Regions from separate parts of the Leeia sp. genome, predicted to be linked through region 1. Evidence: predicted binding sites of a transcription regulator. Region 1 holds the regulator's gene; the other holds the start of a gene.
The links. Region 1 encodes sigma-54, which starts transcription at its own class of promoters, with help from an activator protein. Its sites were predicted from a motif close to CTGGCACGCTTCATGCTT; they were not measured.
Positions count from the first base shown of each region.

Region 2: a site for sigma-54 is predicted at 2,928-2,945, ahead of flgB (flagellar basal body rod protein FlgB). Genes of this name have one in related genera too.

Region 1 is NZ_JAYREC010000007.1:104,626-112,251, forward strand. Features, by position in the region: gene ACE3O2_RS16575 (monovalent cation:proton antiporter-2 (CPA2) family protein) at 1-1,242, opposite strand, end outside; gene ACE3O2_RS16580 (SIS domain-containing protein) at 1,372-2,379, shown strand; gene ACE3O2_RS16585 (KdsC family phosphatase) at 2,391-2,927, shown strand; gene lptC (LPS export ABC transporter periplasmic protein LptC) at 2,930-3,508, shown strand; gene lptA (lipopolysaccharide transport periplasmic protein LptA) at 3,492-4,058, shown strand; gene lptB (LPS export ABC transporter ATP-binding protein) at 4,099-4,821, shown strand; gene ACE3O2_RS16605 (RNA polymerase factor sigma-54) at 4,831-6,231, shown strand; gene hpf (ribosome hibernation-promoting factor, HPF/YfiA family) at 6,284-6,619, shown strand; gene ACE3O2_RS16615 (PTS sugar transporter subunit IIA) at 6,761-7,213, shown strand; gene hprK (HPr(Ser) kinase/phosphatase) at 7,217-7,626, shown strand, end outside.
Region 2 is NZ_JAYREC010000005.1:46,557-54,182, reverse strand. Features, by position in the region: gene eno (phosphopyruvate hydratase) at 1-328, shown strand, start outside; gene ftsB (cell division protein FtsB) at 590-928, shown strand; gene ACE3O2_RS13130 (GGDEF domain-containing protein) at 1,071-2,849, shown strand; gene flgB (flagellar basal body rod protein FlgB) at 2,969-3,373, shown strand; gene flgC (flagellar basal body rod protein FlgC) at 3,389-3,799, shown strand; gene ACE3O2_RS13115 (flagellar hook assembly protein FlgD) at 3,812-4,486, shown strand; gene flgE (flagellar hook protein FlgE) at 4,499-5,767, shown strand; gene flgF (flagellar basal-body rod protein FlgF) at 5,789-6,532, shown strand; gene flgG (flagellar basal-body rod protein FlgG) at 6,544-7,326, shown strand; gene ACE3O2_RS13095 (flagellar basal body L-ring protein FlgH) at 7,338-7,626, shown strand, end outside.

The sequences.
Region 1 (7,626 bases):
GATGACATGACCGTCGTGTTCCATGCTCTGCATGGCGATGCGCGTCAGCTGCAGCGACTGGCTCATCCATTCGGAACGCACCAGTCGCAGCACCAGCTTGTCGCTACGCTGGATCAGCAGCGGCGCGGTGAACATGCTGAGCACCATGGCGGCCAGCAGACCTTGCTGAATGGCGGGTGGCAACAGGCTGTGCCCCTCGGGTGTGGCCAGCGCCAGCAACACAAAGCCGAACTCACCCGCTTGGGCCAGGTGCAAACCGGTGCGCAATGCCACTCCACTCGGGTGACGGAAGAGTCGGGACAGACCGCTGATGATCAACAGTTTGCCCGGCTGCAGCAGGGCGAAGAACAGCAGCACCCATGGCCAGACATGCCACAGCTGGCGCAGGTCCAGCCGCATGCCGATGGTGACGAAAAACAGTCCCAGCAGCACATCGCGGAACGGGCGAATGCTGTCTTCCACTTCAAAGCGATACTCGGTTTCCGAGATCAACATGCCAGCGAGGAAGGCCCCCAGCGCCAGCGACAGCTGCGCCAGCGAGGTCAGCCAGGCAATGCCCAGTGTGACCAGCAAGACATTGAGGATGAACAGTTCACTGGAGTGTTGCCGTGCCACCAGATGAAACCAGCGGCGCAGCAGCTTGTCGCCAAAATAGAAAATAGCGGCCAGCACCACCACGGCCTGCAGAGCTGCAATACCCAGCTGCTTAAGCAGGGCGGGTCCGCTGGGTGCCAGGGTCAGTGCCGGCACCAGGATCAGCAAGGGCACCACTGACAAATCCTGGAATAGCAACACCCCAAATACTTGCCGGCCATGGGGGCTGTCCAGCTCACGGCGCTCACTCAGTAATTTGCTGACTATGGCGGTGGAGGACATCGCTAGGATGCCCCCCAGCGCCAGCCCGGCTTTCCAGTCCAGTTGCAGCAGCATGGCCAGCAGTGGGGTGATCGCGAGGCTGAGCAGGACCTGTGCGCCACCCAGTCCGAGCACACTGCTGCGCATGCTCTTCAGACGCGACAAGCTGAATTCCAGTCCGATGGAGAACATCAGGAACAGGACACCCACCTCCCCGAGGATCTCGGTGCCTTCGCTTTCCGGCATCCAGTGCAGCAGATGCGGGCCGATCAATACCCCAACCAGCAGGTAACCCAGAATCGGCGGCTGCTTCAGCAAACGGCAGGCCACCACCACCAGCACCGCAATGGCCAAGAGCAGCAGGACGGGTTGCAGGGCACCACTCATGGATTAGGCCAAGGGTCAGGTTGCAGACCATTTCAGCTTAACACAGCTCATGCGACAGCCAAGCAATAATCCGGCCAGATGCCGTGTGTACATTGGGAGGGCGCGCGCATGCTGCTATACTGTGTACCCATGAGTGATTATTCCTCCCTGTCCGCCATGCCGGCGGATGACGATTCCTTGCTGGCGACGACGCGGCGCGTATTGCGGGTCGAGGCCGAGGCGCTGACCGCACTGGCCGATCGGCTGGATGGTCAGGCGCTGCGAGCTTTGCAGGTGCTGCGGGATTGTCGTGGTCGAGTGGTGGTCAGTGGCATGGGCAAGTCCGGCCATATCGCGGGCAAGATTGCGGCGACCTTGGCGAGTACCGGTACGCCCGCATTTTTCCTGCACCCGGCAGAGGCCTGCCATGGCGACTTGGGGATGCTGACCCAGGATGACGTGCTGCTGGCGCTGTCCTACTCCGGCGAGAGTGATGAACTGCTGGCCCTGTTGCCCTATCTGAGACGGCAGAAGATTCCGCTGGTGGTGCTCACCGGTAATCCCGGCTCCAGTCTGGCCAAGGCCGCCGAGGTGGTGCTGGATGCCGGGGTACGGGAAGAGGCCTGCCCATTGGGGTTGGCGCCCACCACCAGCACCACGGCTGCACTGGCTCTGGGTGATGCACTGGCGGTGGCGCTGCTGGAATGGCGCGGGTTTGGTGCGGATGACTTTGCCCTGTCACACCCCGGTGGACGCTTGGGACGACGCCTGCTGATTCAGGTGGCTGACCTGATGCATGCCGGTGAGCACTTGCCGGTGGTGCGCATCAGCGATGTGTTGCCGCAGGCGCTGGAAGTGGTTACCCGCAAGCGTCTGGGGTTTGCCGCAGTGCTGGATGACACGGGAGCCCTGGTAGGCATCTTTACCGATGGCGACCTGCGGCGGGCGGTCTCCCGCTTTGCGGATTTGCGCAGCGTGACCGTGGGGCAAGTCATGACCCCGAAGCCACGCTGTGTACAGGCGGATACCCTGGCCGTCGAGGCGATAGCCTTGATGGAACAGGCACCCAAAATCACCAGCTTGCTGGTGCTGGATGAACAACAACAGCTGGTCGGCGCCATACACCTGCACGACCTGCTGAATGCAGGCTTGCTGTGAGCCGGAACACAATGACTGATCTTTCCCCAGAACTGCGTAGCAGAGCCCAGGCCATACGGCTGATGGCATTTGATGTTGATGGCGTGTTGACCGATGGCAAGCTCTATCTGAACGACGCTGGCGAAGAAATGAAAGCCTTCAATACGCTGGACGGGCACGGGCTGAAGATGCTGCAGGCCAGCGGTGTGGCGGTGGCCATCATCACCGGACGTCGCTCGCGTACGGTGGAACTGCGGGCGACGAATCTCGGCATACCGCACGTGTTTCAGGGCGTGGAAGACAAGCGCAGCTGTTTTCTGGCGCTGTTGGCTGAGTTGCAGCTGAGCCCGGCACAGGCCGGTTTCATGGGTGACGATGTAGTGGATTTGCCGCCCATGCGTAGCAGTGGGCTGGCGGTGTCTGTGCCGGCAGCACCGGCGGTGGTGCAGCAGCATGCCCACTGGGTGACCCAGCGGGCGGGTGGCGAGGGCGCGGCGCGGGAACTGTGTGAGCTGATCATGGCCGCGCAAGGTACGCTGGATGCGCAACTGGCGCGGTATCTGGACTGAGCATGCCACAGTTCCTCAAGGGTGCGCCCTGGTTTCTGGTGCTGGTGCTGGCCTTGCTGTCCGGACTGGCTGCCTGGCTCGAACGCGTGGTCAACGCGCCTGCCGCGGCACGAGATGGCAGCAGCCGGCATGACCCAGATTACATCATTGAGCAGTTTGAAGCCCAGCGCTACGGACCCGCCGGCAATCTGGAATACCGCCTTACCGCAGCGCATCTGGAGCACTATCCGGATACCGACAGCAGCGAGCTGCGCGATGCGCGCCTGGTGCAGATGCTGCCGAATCAGCCACAGCTGGTGATTGTGGCCAGCCGGGCGACGCTGGACCGGAGCCAGAAGCGGGTCATCTTCAATGAAGGTGTGATCATTACCCAGGCCGCCTGGCAAAAGCAGCTTCCCATTACCCTGACCACACGCAACCTGACGGTATGGACAGACCGCAAGCTGGCACAGACGGAAGCACCGCTGCAGCTGGTGCAGGGCAGCAGCAGGGTGGATGCCGTAGGGATGGTGATGGATCAGCAGGCGCGCAAGATCACCTTGAAACATCATGTGAGGGCAAATTATGTACAAGCGAAGTAAGGGGTGGCTGGCGTCCGCCTGTGGCCTGATGTTGCTGTCGCTATGGGCGCACGCCGAGACGGCTGACCGGGACAAACCCATCAATATCCAGGCAGATACCGTGACGCTGGACATGAACAAGGGTACCCGGCAGTTTATTGGCAATGTCCTGATCGTGCAGGGCACCCTGCGGGTGCAGGCCGAGCGGATTGATGTGACCACCAATGATGTGGGCGACATGAAAGCCGTTGGCGTGGGCCGGCCGGTGCAGTTCCGCCAGAAGCAGGACAATGTGGATGAGTATGTGGAAGGGTATGGCGACCGGATGGAGTACGACAGCGCCAAGAACCAGCTGCAACTGCTGGGCAACGCCCGGGTGAAGCGGGGGCTGGATGAGGTGAAAGGGTCCAGCATCTTTTATGACTCGGTCACGCAGCAATATTCCGTCAAAGGCGGCGCCAGTACCACCACCAGCCCTGAAGGGGGCGGCCGGGTCACGGTGACCATTACGCCGAAGCCGCGCCCCGCTGCGCCAGCTGCGACCCCGACGCCCGCTCCGGCACCCCAATGACAGCCGGGCGCAGGGGCCCGCATACTGGTATGATGATTTCATGAGCAAGCTGCGCGCAGAACAATTGCAGAAACGCTACCGCGGACGCACCGTGGTGCATGATGTCAGCCTCTCGGTAGAGAGTGGCGAGGTGGTCGGTCTGCTGGGCCCCAATGGGGCAGGCAAAACCACCAGCTTCTACATGATCATCGGTCTGGTGCCCGCCAATGGCGGGGCGGTGTATCTGGACGACAAGGACATGCGCCACTGGCCGATTCACCGCCGGGCGCGTGCCGGGCTGGGCTATTTGCCGCAGGAGGCTTCCATTTTCCGCCGCATGACGGTGGCGGAAAACGTGCTGTCCATTCTGGAGCTGCACGAGCCCAACGAAAAGAAGCGTATGGCACGGCTGGAAACCCTGCTTGGCGAGCTGCACGTGACCCACTTGCGTGACCAGATGCCACAGAGCCTGTCAGGGGGGGAGCGCCGACGGGTGGAGATCGTGCGGGCACTGGCCAGCAACCCCAAGTTCATCTTGCTGGATGAGCCGTTCAACGGTGTGGACCCGATCGCCGTGGCCGATGTGCAGCGGATGATCGGTTTTCTCAAGGATCGCGGCATTGGCGTGCTGATCACCGACCACAAGGTGCGTGAAACGCTGGATATCTGCGACCGGGCCTATATCATCGCCGAAGGCAAGGTGCTGGCCGATGGTCACCCGGAGCAGCTGGTTGCCAATGAGGCGGTCCGCAAGGTGTATCTGGGTGAAAGCTTCACCCTGTAGCGGGCAGCAATGAAACCGACCCTGCAACTCAAGCTGTCACAACAGCTGACCCTGACACCGCAGCTGCAACAGGCCATCCGCTTGCTGCAGCTCTCCACGCTGGACATGCAGCAGGAGCTCGATCAGTTCATCGAACTCAACCCGATGCTGGAACGGGCTGATGGGCCGGATGATGTTGCGGAGCCTGTGGCGGAAGGCGATTCGGTCGAGCTGAATGACGCCTGGCAAGCCGCAGGCGAGGCACTGGGCGAGCTGAGCTGGGCCGCTGCGGGCAATGGCAGCCCGGACGATGAGGATGAAGAGCGGGACTGGATGCAGCAAACGCCGGAGTCCATCTCCCTGCGCGAGCATCTGCTGGCCCAGCTGGGGGAGATGAAGCTGCCCCAGCGCGATGCAGTATTGGCCAGCCTGATCGTGGAGGCGCTGGATGAGGACGGCTACCTGCTGGGCGGGCTGGAGGAGCTGATCGACCTGGGTCCGGACGAATGGGAGGTCGACGAAGAGGAATGGCGCATCGCGCTGCGCTATGTGCAGCATTGTGAGCCCGCAGGAGTCGCCGCCCGCGCATTGCCTGAATGTCTGCAACTGCAACTGCTGCGTCTGCCGGATTCCGACGTACGGCAGATGGCCCTGACCTTGGTACTTGATCATCTGGACTTGCTAGGTGCGCGAGACTATACCAAACTGAAGAGACGGCTACAGTGCGATGACGACATGCTGCGGCAGGTGCAACAGCTGATCGGCAGCCTGGATCCGAAGCCGGGGCGCCCCTTTTCGACGGAGAAACCACGCTATGTGGTGCCGGATGTGGTGGTGGTCAAGCAAAAAGGTAAATGGGTGGCGCATTTGAATGCCGATGCCGTCCCCAAGCTGAAAGTGAACCAGTTGTACGCCAGTATCCTGACCCAACATCGCGGTGCCGACGGCAAGGGCTTGCAGGAGCAACTGCAGGAGGCGCGCTGGATGGTGAAAAACGTGCAGCAGCGTTTTGCCACCATTCTTCGGGTATCGCGAGCCATCGTTGAGCGGCAGTGGCGTTTCTTCGAGCATGGTGACGTGGGCATGGTCCCCTTGGTGCTGCGCGAGATTGCAGACGAGCTGGACTTGCACGAATCGACTGTCTCCCGTGTCACCAACCAGAAATATTTGCTGTCCCCCCGCGGAATTTTTGAACTCAAGTACTTCTTTGGCAGTCGATTAGAGACAGATACCGGTGGTGCCTGTTCGGCCACAGCCATACGGGCGCTGATCAAGCAATTGATACAAGCGGAGGACCCAGCCAGACCCTTGAGTGATAGTCAGTTGTCGGACATGTTGGCAAATCAGGGGGTAGTGGTTGCTCGCCGCACGGTGGCGAAATACCGTGAAGCGATGCACATTGCACCCGTCAATCTGCGCAAGGCGCTATAGGGCAGAGCCGGTTGAGCGGTGTCTGACCCGAGTTTTCCCCAGGAGGTAAACCATGAATCTGACCATGAGCGGACACCATCTTGAGATCACCCCGGCCATCCGGGAATACATGACCTCCAAGCTGACGCGGGTGACGCGCCACTTTGATCATGTGCTGGACGTGAATGTGATCATGTCGGTGGACAAACTGGTCCAGAAAGTGGAGGCCACGCTCCATGTGCGCGGTAACGACATCTTTGCCGAATCAAGCGACAGTGATCTGTACGCAGCCATTGACGCCCTGATCGACAAGCTGGACCGTCAGGTCCTGAAACACAAGGAAAAGCGGGCTGATCGTCGCCATGATGGCGGTTCGTTGAAGCATCTCCATGGTGAGGCGGCTGAATAAGCGTCGCGCCGAAGCGGTGCAAACAGGAGTACAATGCCACGGCGAGGCAGGGGTTCCCTGCCTCGCCGTTTTGTTTTGCACCGTACCCGAGGGGGATGCCCTCCCGAGGTGGAGCGTGCCGCCCACTGGCGAGCCTAATTCATGAGTTTTTTACACAAGATATTGCGTCCCGGCCATGTTGTGCTGGATCTGGATGTCAGCAGCAAGAAGCGGGTGTTTGAGCAGGTTGGCCTGCTGGCCGAGAATGACTACCAGATTGCCCGCAGCAAGGTGACAGACAGCCTGTTTGACCGGGAAAAACTGGGGTCAACCGGTCTTGGACAAGGTGTGGCCATTCCGCATGGACGGATCAAGGGTCTGAAAGAGGCGGTCGGCATTTTCGTGCGTCTGAAGGCGGCCATCCCGTTCGATGCTCCGGATGGCAAGCCGGTGCAACTGCTGTTTGTGCTGCTGGTGCCGGATCATGCCAGCGAGCTGCATTTGCAGATCCTGGGCGAGCTGGCTGAGCTGTTCTGTAGCCGTGCGCTGCGCGAGCAATTGCTGCAGTCGGCGGACCCGGACCAGGTTTACCGCATGCTCAGTGGACAGGAATGATCCATGCCTCGTATCAGCGTTGCCCAACTGTATGACGACAATCGTGAGAAGCTCGATCTCAGCTGGGTTGCGGGGCGCTCCGCCACCGATAGCAGCCTGTCGAATGACGACGTAGACCGTGCTTCGCTGGCCCTGGTAGGCCACCTGAACTTCATTCACCCCAACCGCATCCAGGTGCTGGGTCTGGCGGAGATGAACTATCTGCGCAGCTTGAACTTTCCCTCGCTGCATGCTTCCATTACCCGCTTGTTTGCCAACCCGATGGCGGCCATGATCGTCGCCAATGGCGAACAGGTACCGCCCATCCTGATCGAATTCTGCGAAAAGCATCAGATCCCGTTGCTGTCCTCCCCGGAGCACAGCCCCTACCTGATGGATGTCTTGCGGGCCTATCTGGCCAAAGCCCTGGCGGT
Region 2 (7,626 bases), on a different contig from region 1:
GAAGATCCTGCAAGAGGGGATCAACCAGGGCATTGCCAACTCCATCCTGATCAAGGTCAATCAGATCGGTACCCTGTCGGAAACCCTGCAGGCCATCGAACTGGCCAAGCGGTCCAATTACACCTCGGTGGTGTCGCACCGCTCCGGTGAGACCGAGGACAGCACCATTGCTGATCTGGCAGTGGCCACCAACGCCATGCAGATCAAGACCGGCTCCTTGTCCCGCTCGGACCGCATGGCCAAGTACAATCAGCTGCTGCGCATCGAAGAAGAGCTGGGCGATATGGCTCGCTATGCTGGTCGCGATGCGTTCTATCACATCGCCTGAAGCCACACGGCTCCATGAAATGCGCCACCTTCGGGTGGCGTTTTTCATGGAGCTGAATGTATGATTAATGCTTATGGCATTTAAATGGATCGGGGAGAATCGCGCTGTGTTTAGAGGTGCACGCTGGGCTGTGGCGGCCCGGTTGGCAGGCAGGACTTGTCTGTTGCATTTCTCGAGCCCCACGCGTTGATGCGAAAGGCATGACAGTGCGTGACGGCATGTGTTAAAGTCCGGCGCAAATCGATTGATGAAGTTTTAAGCATGTTCCTGCGTGTCCTGAGCCTGGCCTTGGCCGTTCTGATCGTTGCCTTGCAGCAGCCCCTGTGGCTGGGCAAGGGCGGCTGGCTGATGGTCTGGAAGCAAGAGGCCGAGCTGGAAAAGGCGCAGGCACATAATGCGGCCTTACTGCGCCGCAATATGGCGCTGGAAGCCGAAGTGCTCGACCTCAAACAGGGCTTTGATGCCATCGAAGAACGTGCCCGTAATGAGCTGGGCATGGTTAAGCAGGATGAGCTGTTCATCCAGGTGCTCGATACCACCAATACCACGACAGCACCGGTGTCCTCCCCGGCGGATAACACGCCTGTCGTGCCACACTGAGCATACCGGTATTTCCCGCTGGCTGTTTGTTCGCCACCTTCCTACAATGGCAGGGTAGGGCCACCATGCTGGTGGCTACTGATCCTGTGACTTCTTCTGCACCGGACGACTTGTGGTCGGCCGGGTCATGACAGGTGCCGGCATGCCGCTGACCAATCCGACCGAAATCGCCCGCGAGACCCTGAAACAGTTGGCCATGAGCCGCCAGCTGCCCACGCCGGATAATTACCGTAAGGCCTATGCCCAGATCTCGGGCGATACACTGGAGACCGCCCATCCTGTTATCCAGTTGCTGACGGATGCTTTGCCCCAAGGCGGACGACCGCGTGTGGAGTTGCAGCGCCTGCAAAAGCAGCTGGATGACGCCCTCAAGGCGGAAGACTGGAACAGCTGGTCCAGGGTCGTGCTGGAATTGCTGTCTGGCGGCAGTGCTGATGCCGGGGAGCTGAGCCAGCCATGGGGTGAGGTGGTGCGTGAGCTGGTCCGGCAATGGGAGTTGCGACAGGTGAGCTGGACGCCCGCCCGCAAGAAGGAAGCGCTGGAGCGGGTGGTGATCAATTTTGGCGGCAACCCGGTACAGCTGAACGAGAAGTTGGCAGGGTTGATACGTGGCTGGCGTGACAACCTGCCGCCTGATGCTGACACCGTACTCAGTGGAGAGCTGGATGCCGATGGCCGCAGCGCTGCGGAGGAGCGTAACGGCGACAATGTGGATGGTGAAGTGTTCCAGGCATGGCGGGACTTGCTGGCCAGCACGCTCGAGTATGGCGTCGTCGCGCGCTTGCAGCACGCACCGGATTTGCTGGAAGAGGCCAGTGCCCTCAATGTTCGCCTGCGGGAAGTGGCCGACAGCCGGGCGTTGCAGGCTTTTTCGGTGCAAGCCAAGAAATTCTGGATCAAGTTGGAGCTGCGCAACGAGTCGGATCAAACCCTGATGCTGGGCTTGCAGCGCTTGCTGCGTTTGCTGGTCAGCAATATCGGCGAGCTGATGGCGGATGATGGCTGGATGCAGGGTCAGGTGGAAGTGATCAAGGCGGTGATTGATCAGCCGCTGGATAGCCGCTATCTGTATGAGATGGAGCAACGCCTTTCGGAGCTGATTTTCAAGCAGGGCCACCTCAAGCAAAGCCTGACTGAAGCCAAGCTGACCTTCAAGCACATGATCACCACCTTTATTGACCGCTTGGGAGTGATTGCGGAAAGCACGGGTGGCTATCACGACAAGATCGTGTCCTACTCCAGCCAGATCCAAAAAACGGATGATGTCACCCAGCTCAGCATCATCTTGGACAATTTGATGGAAGACACCCGCCACATGCAGGTGGACATGCTGCGCTCGCGTGACGACATGCGGCTGGCGCGGCAGGAGGCCGAAGCTGCTGAGAGCCGCATCAGTGAGCTGGAGCGCGAGATTGAGGCCATTTCAGCGCAAGTGAAGACCGATCAGCTGACCGGTACCCTCAACCGGCGTGGACTGGAGGAGGCCATGGCAACAGAGCTGGCGCGCGTGCGACGTGAGCAGGGTGCGTTGTCAGTGGCGTTGCTGGATATCGATAACTTCAAAAAGTTGAACGACAGCCTGGGGCATCAGGCGGGCGATGAAGCGCTGACCCACCTGTCGGCGGTGGTCAAGGATGTGTTGCGGCCTACCGATTACATCGCACGCTATGGTGGTGAGGAGTTTGTAGTATTGCTGCCCGGTACGGGAATGGCAGAAGCGATTCAGGTCATGCAGCGGGTGCAACGTGAGCTGACGCGACGTTTTTACCTGCACCGCAATGAGCGTGTGCTGATTACCTTCAGCTGCGGTGTGGCTGAGTACCAGGAAGACGAAAGCCAGCAGGATGTGCTGGCGCGTGCGGATGCAGCGATGTATCGCGCCAAGGTGAGCGGCAAGAACCGGGTCGAAGCGGCAGACTGAGCTTCCATGGGCGGCAAGCGTTGCCGCCCGAGTACCGCGGCTGCCGCCGCCCCGCGCTGCTGAGGCCGTGGTCATTGGGTGGCACACTTTCTGCTAGAGGTTATGGCAAGGAGCCCGCCATGATCCAGAACCTCGACAAACACTTCAATTTTCTGCAAACCGCGCTCAAGGCACGCGCCTCGCGGCAGGAGCTGCTGGGTGCCAATCTGGCCAACGCGGACACCCCCAATTACAAAGCAGTTGATGTGGATTTCCGCCAGGCGCTGCAAAACGCGCTGGCAGGAACGCAGCATGGTGCGCACATGCACCTTACTCACAGCCGTCATCTGGACGGGGCGCAAGCCGGCTTTTTGGACGCCGACGTCAAATACCGCAACCCGACCCAGCCCGCCATTGACGGCAACACGGTGGATGCGGAAGAGGAAATGGCACGCTTCTCGGAGAATGGGCTGCACTATCAGGCGCTGCTGACCTTCACCACAGGCCGCATCAGAACCTTGCAGCAAGCACTGTCGAACAACTAAGAAGGATTCGCTGACATGTCCATCATGGGAGTGTTTCAGATTGCCGGTTCTGCCATGACAGCCCAGTCGATGCGGCTCAATGTGGTGGCCAGTAATCTCGCCAACGTGGATTCGGCCACCAGCTCGACCGGACAGCCCTACAAGGCGCGGCAGGTGGTGTTTCAGGCGACACCGGTCAATGGCCTGAATGGCCCGGCACAAGGGGTGCGTGTCAGCCAGATTGTGGAAGACCCGTCGCCGCCACGCATGCTGTACGCACCGGATAACCCGCTGGCCGACGAAAAGGGCTATGTGCAGATGCCTAATGTGAGCGTGGTGGAAGAAATGGCCAACATGATTTCCGCCTCCCGGTCTTATCAGACCAATGCCGACATGATGAATACCGCCAAGACCCTGATGCTCAGGACTCTGGCACTGGGACAGTAAGGAGTACGTGCGATGGCAACCGTAGGCACCGTGGATGGCAGCAACAACAACCCGTTTGCTGAGTTTAATAATAGCGTGCAGGCAAGCAAGAAGGGTTCGGCCGGGATTGAGGATCGCTTCCTCAAGTTGCTGGTGACCCAGCTGCGCAATCAGGACCCGCTCAATCCGCTGGACAATGCGGCGACCACCAGCCAGATGGCGCAGATCAGTACGGTGACCGGCATTGAGAAGCTCAATACCGCCATCAGCAATATGGCGGCCTCATTTGCCGCCGCGCAGTCTTTCCAGGCAGCGACCCTGGTGGGGCGTTCGGTGCTCACTGATGGCAATACCCTGAATCTGGCCAGTGGCAAGGCCAATGCAGGCATGGAACTTGCTCAGGATGCAGACAAGGTCAAAGTCACCATCAAGGACAAAAACGGCAACGTGATGCAGGAAGTGAATCTGGGCGCTCAAAAGGCCGGGGTGATCAACTTCAGCTGGGACGGTGCCAAGGATGGTGGTGGTACGGCAGCAGATGGCGAGTACAAGTTCGAGATTGAAGCCACTGTCGCTGGCAAGAAAGTGGAAACCGCCGCCCTGACCGTCGGCAAGATTGAGAGTGTGACCTTTGGCGCCAATGGCATCATGGCCAAGGTGACCGGTGTAGGGCAAATCGGGCTGGGCGACATCCGGCAGATCATGTAAGCGGAGATAATCATGGGATTCCAACAAGGTCTTTCCGGACTGAATACTTCCAGCAAGAGCCTGGATGTGATCGGTAACAATGTGGCCAACGCCAGTGTGGTAGGCTTCAAGCCCTTCCGCACCCAGATGGCGGACGTGTTTGCCGCCAGCCTCTCGGGCAGTGGTACCAGTAATATTGGTATTGGCTCGGCCGTGGGCTCAGTGATGCAGCAGTTCCTGCAGGGCAATATCAGCGTGACCAACAACCCGCTGGATGTGGCCATCAACGGCCAAGGCTTCTTCCGCCTCTCCAACAATGGTGCAATTTCCTACAGCCGCAACGGCCAGTTCCAGGTCGATAAAACCGGCTACGTGGTGAATGACCAGGGTCGTCGCCTGACCGGCTACCCGGCAGATGCCAATGGCAACATCATCAGCTCGGCGCCGGTCGACATCCAGATCAATACCACCGATTTGCTGCCCAAGCAGACTGCAGCGCAAACGTGGGGGATTAACCTGGACTCCCGCGAGGCGGTGATCAGTGTGCCGTTCAATTCGGCCGATGGCACCACCTTCAATCGCAGTACTTCGCAAACCATTTATGACAGTCTGGGTAATCCGCACACCCAGGCGGTGTATTTCCAGAAAGCTTCTGCCAACAACTGGAATATGTATGTGACGGTGGATGGTACGGCTGTTCCGGTAGGGACTTTTGGCTCGCCCGCACAAGCTGCACGCCTGACCTATGGTACCAACGGCACGATTACTGGCTGGGATGCAGGTGCCGGTACGCAACCCATCAGTACACCGATCCCGATCAATATTCCGGGTGCCTTGACCACCAGCTGGGGTGCTGCGACGCAGAATATGACCATGCAGGTGAGCACCTTCACCCAGTTTGGCAGTGTGTTCAGCGTCAACAAGCAAACGCAGGATGGGTACTCATCCGGTCGCCTGAATGGCATTTCGATCTCGCCGGACGGCACGGTACTGGGGCGCTACACCAACGGCCAGTCGCGCAATATGGCGCAGATCGTGCTGGCCAACTTCTCCAACCCGCAAGGCCTGCAGCCGCGTGGTGGTAACGAGTGGACCGAAACCCCGACCTCGGGCGGGCCACTGGTGGGGGCGCCCGGCAGCTCCAGCCTCGGCGTGCTGCAATCGTCAGCGGTGGAAGAGTCCAAGGTGGATCTGACCGAAGAGCTGGTGAACATGATTACCGCTCAGCGGGTGTATCAGGCCAATGCGCAGACCATCAAGACGCAGGATCAGGTGCTGCAGACGCTGGTTAACCTGCGCTAAGCATTGAAAGGCTGAGAGGGTATGGACCGACTGCTGTATGTCTCGATGACCGGTGCGCAGCATGCGCTGCTGAAGCAGTCGGCCACCACCCACAATCTGGCCAACGTCAATACCCAGGGTTACAAGGCCGAAACCCATGCGTTTCGGGCGCTGTGGGTGTACGGCCCCGGCGCACCCACCCGCACCTACGCCGTCGATGCCACCGTGGGCAGTGACTTTGCGCCAGGTTCCCTGCAAGCCACCGGACGCGACCTGGACATCGCCATCCAGGGCAAGGGCTGGTTTGCGGTGCAAGCCAGTGACGGCAGCGAAGGCTATATGCGCAACGGCGCTTTCGAGGCCGATGCGGAAGGGACGCTGAAAGCCCCCAATGGCATGCCGGTGTTGGGCGATGGCGGGCCGATTCAGATTCCCGCCAATACCCGCGTCACCATCGGCCGTGATGGCACGGTGTCGACTGTACCAGATGGTAATGGGGTGACCCGGGTCACCATTCTGGGACGGCTCAAACTGGTGAACCCGGATGAAAAGGAGCTGGTACGCAGCGATGATGGCCTGTTTCGGCTCAAGTCGGGTCAGCCTGCTGAGGCCGACCCTACTGTGCTGGTGGCGGGCAATGCGCTGGAATCCAGCAATGTGAATGCGGCGCAAGCCATGGTGGAACTGATTACCCAGTCTCGCCAGTTCGACCTGCAAGTCAAGATGATGCAAACCGCTGACCAGAATGCACGGCAAACGGCACAAGTCCTGTCGCTGAACGGCTGAGGAAGACCTAGATGATTCGCTCCCTGTGGATAGCCAAAACCGGTCTGGATACCCAGCAGACCAATATTGACACCATCTCCAACAACCTGGCCAACGTCAGTACCAATGGTTACAAGCGGCAGCGCCCACTGTTTGAGGACCTGCTGTATCAGACCCTGCGGCAGCCGGGTGCCAGCTCTACTCAGCAAAACCAGATTCCCAGCGGGCTACAGGTCGGCACCGGCGCACGGGCGATTGCTACCGAGCGCATCTTCACTCAAGGCAGCCTGCAACGCACTGAGAACGGACTGGATATTGCCATCAATGGCAGTGGTTTCTTTCAGATCCTGCTGCCGGATGGCACGACTGCCTACACCCGCGATGGGGCGTTCCAGAAGAGCAGTACCGGAGAAGTGGTGACCAGCAGTGGTTACCCTTTGCAACCCAGCATCACCATTCCGGACAATGCGCTGGACCTGACGATCGGCAAGGATGGTGTTGTCAGCGTACTGCTGCCAGCCTCTACCACCCCGACTCAGATCGGCACCATTCAGACCGCCAATTTCATCAATCCCGCAGGCTTGCAGAGCATGGGGGAGAACTTGTATCTGGAAACCGCTTCCAGCGGCGCACCAGTGGTGAACACGCCGGGCACCAACGGGCTGGGGGTGCTGACGCAGAAATATGTGGAAGTCTCCAACGTCAACGTGGCCGAAGAATTGGTCAGCATGATTCAGGCACAGCGTGCCTTTGAACTGAACTCCAAGGCGGTAACGGCATCGGATCAGATGCTGCAACGCTTGACCCAGCTGTAATGGAGAAGGTGATGATGAAATCCCTGTGCGCCGCTAGTCTGTTGTTGTTGCTCACCGCGTGCAGCAACACACCGAAGTCCATTGTCGAAGGGCCGTTGACTGTGCGTCCGCCCAAGCAGGAAGTGGTACCCGCCAATAATGGTGCCATCTATCAGGCCAGCAATGCGCGACTGAATCTGTTTGAAGACCGGATTGCCCGCCACATTGGCGATACCCTGACCATTCAGATTGAAGAAAAGCTGGCCACGACCAACAAGGCAGAAACCAAGATCACCACCTCAGACAAGCTGACGGCAACGG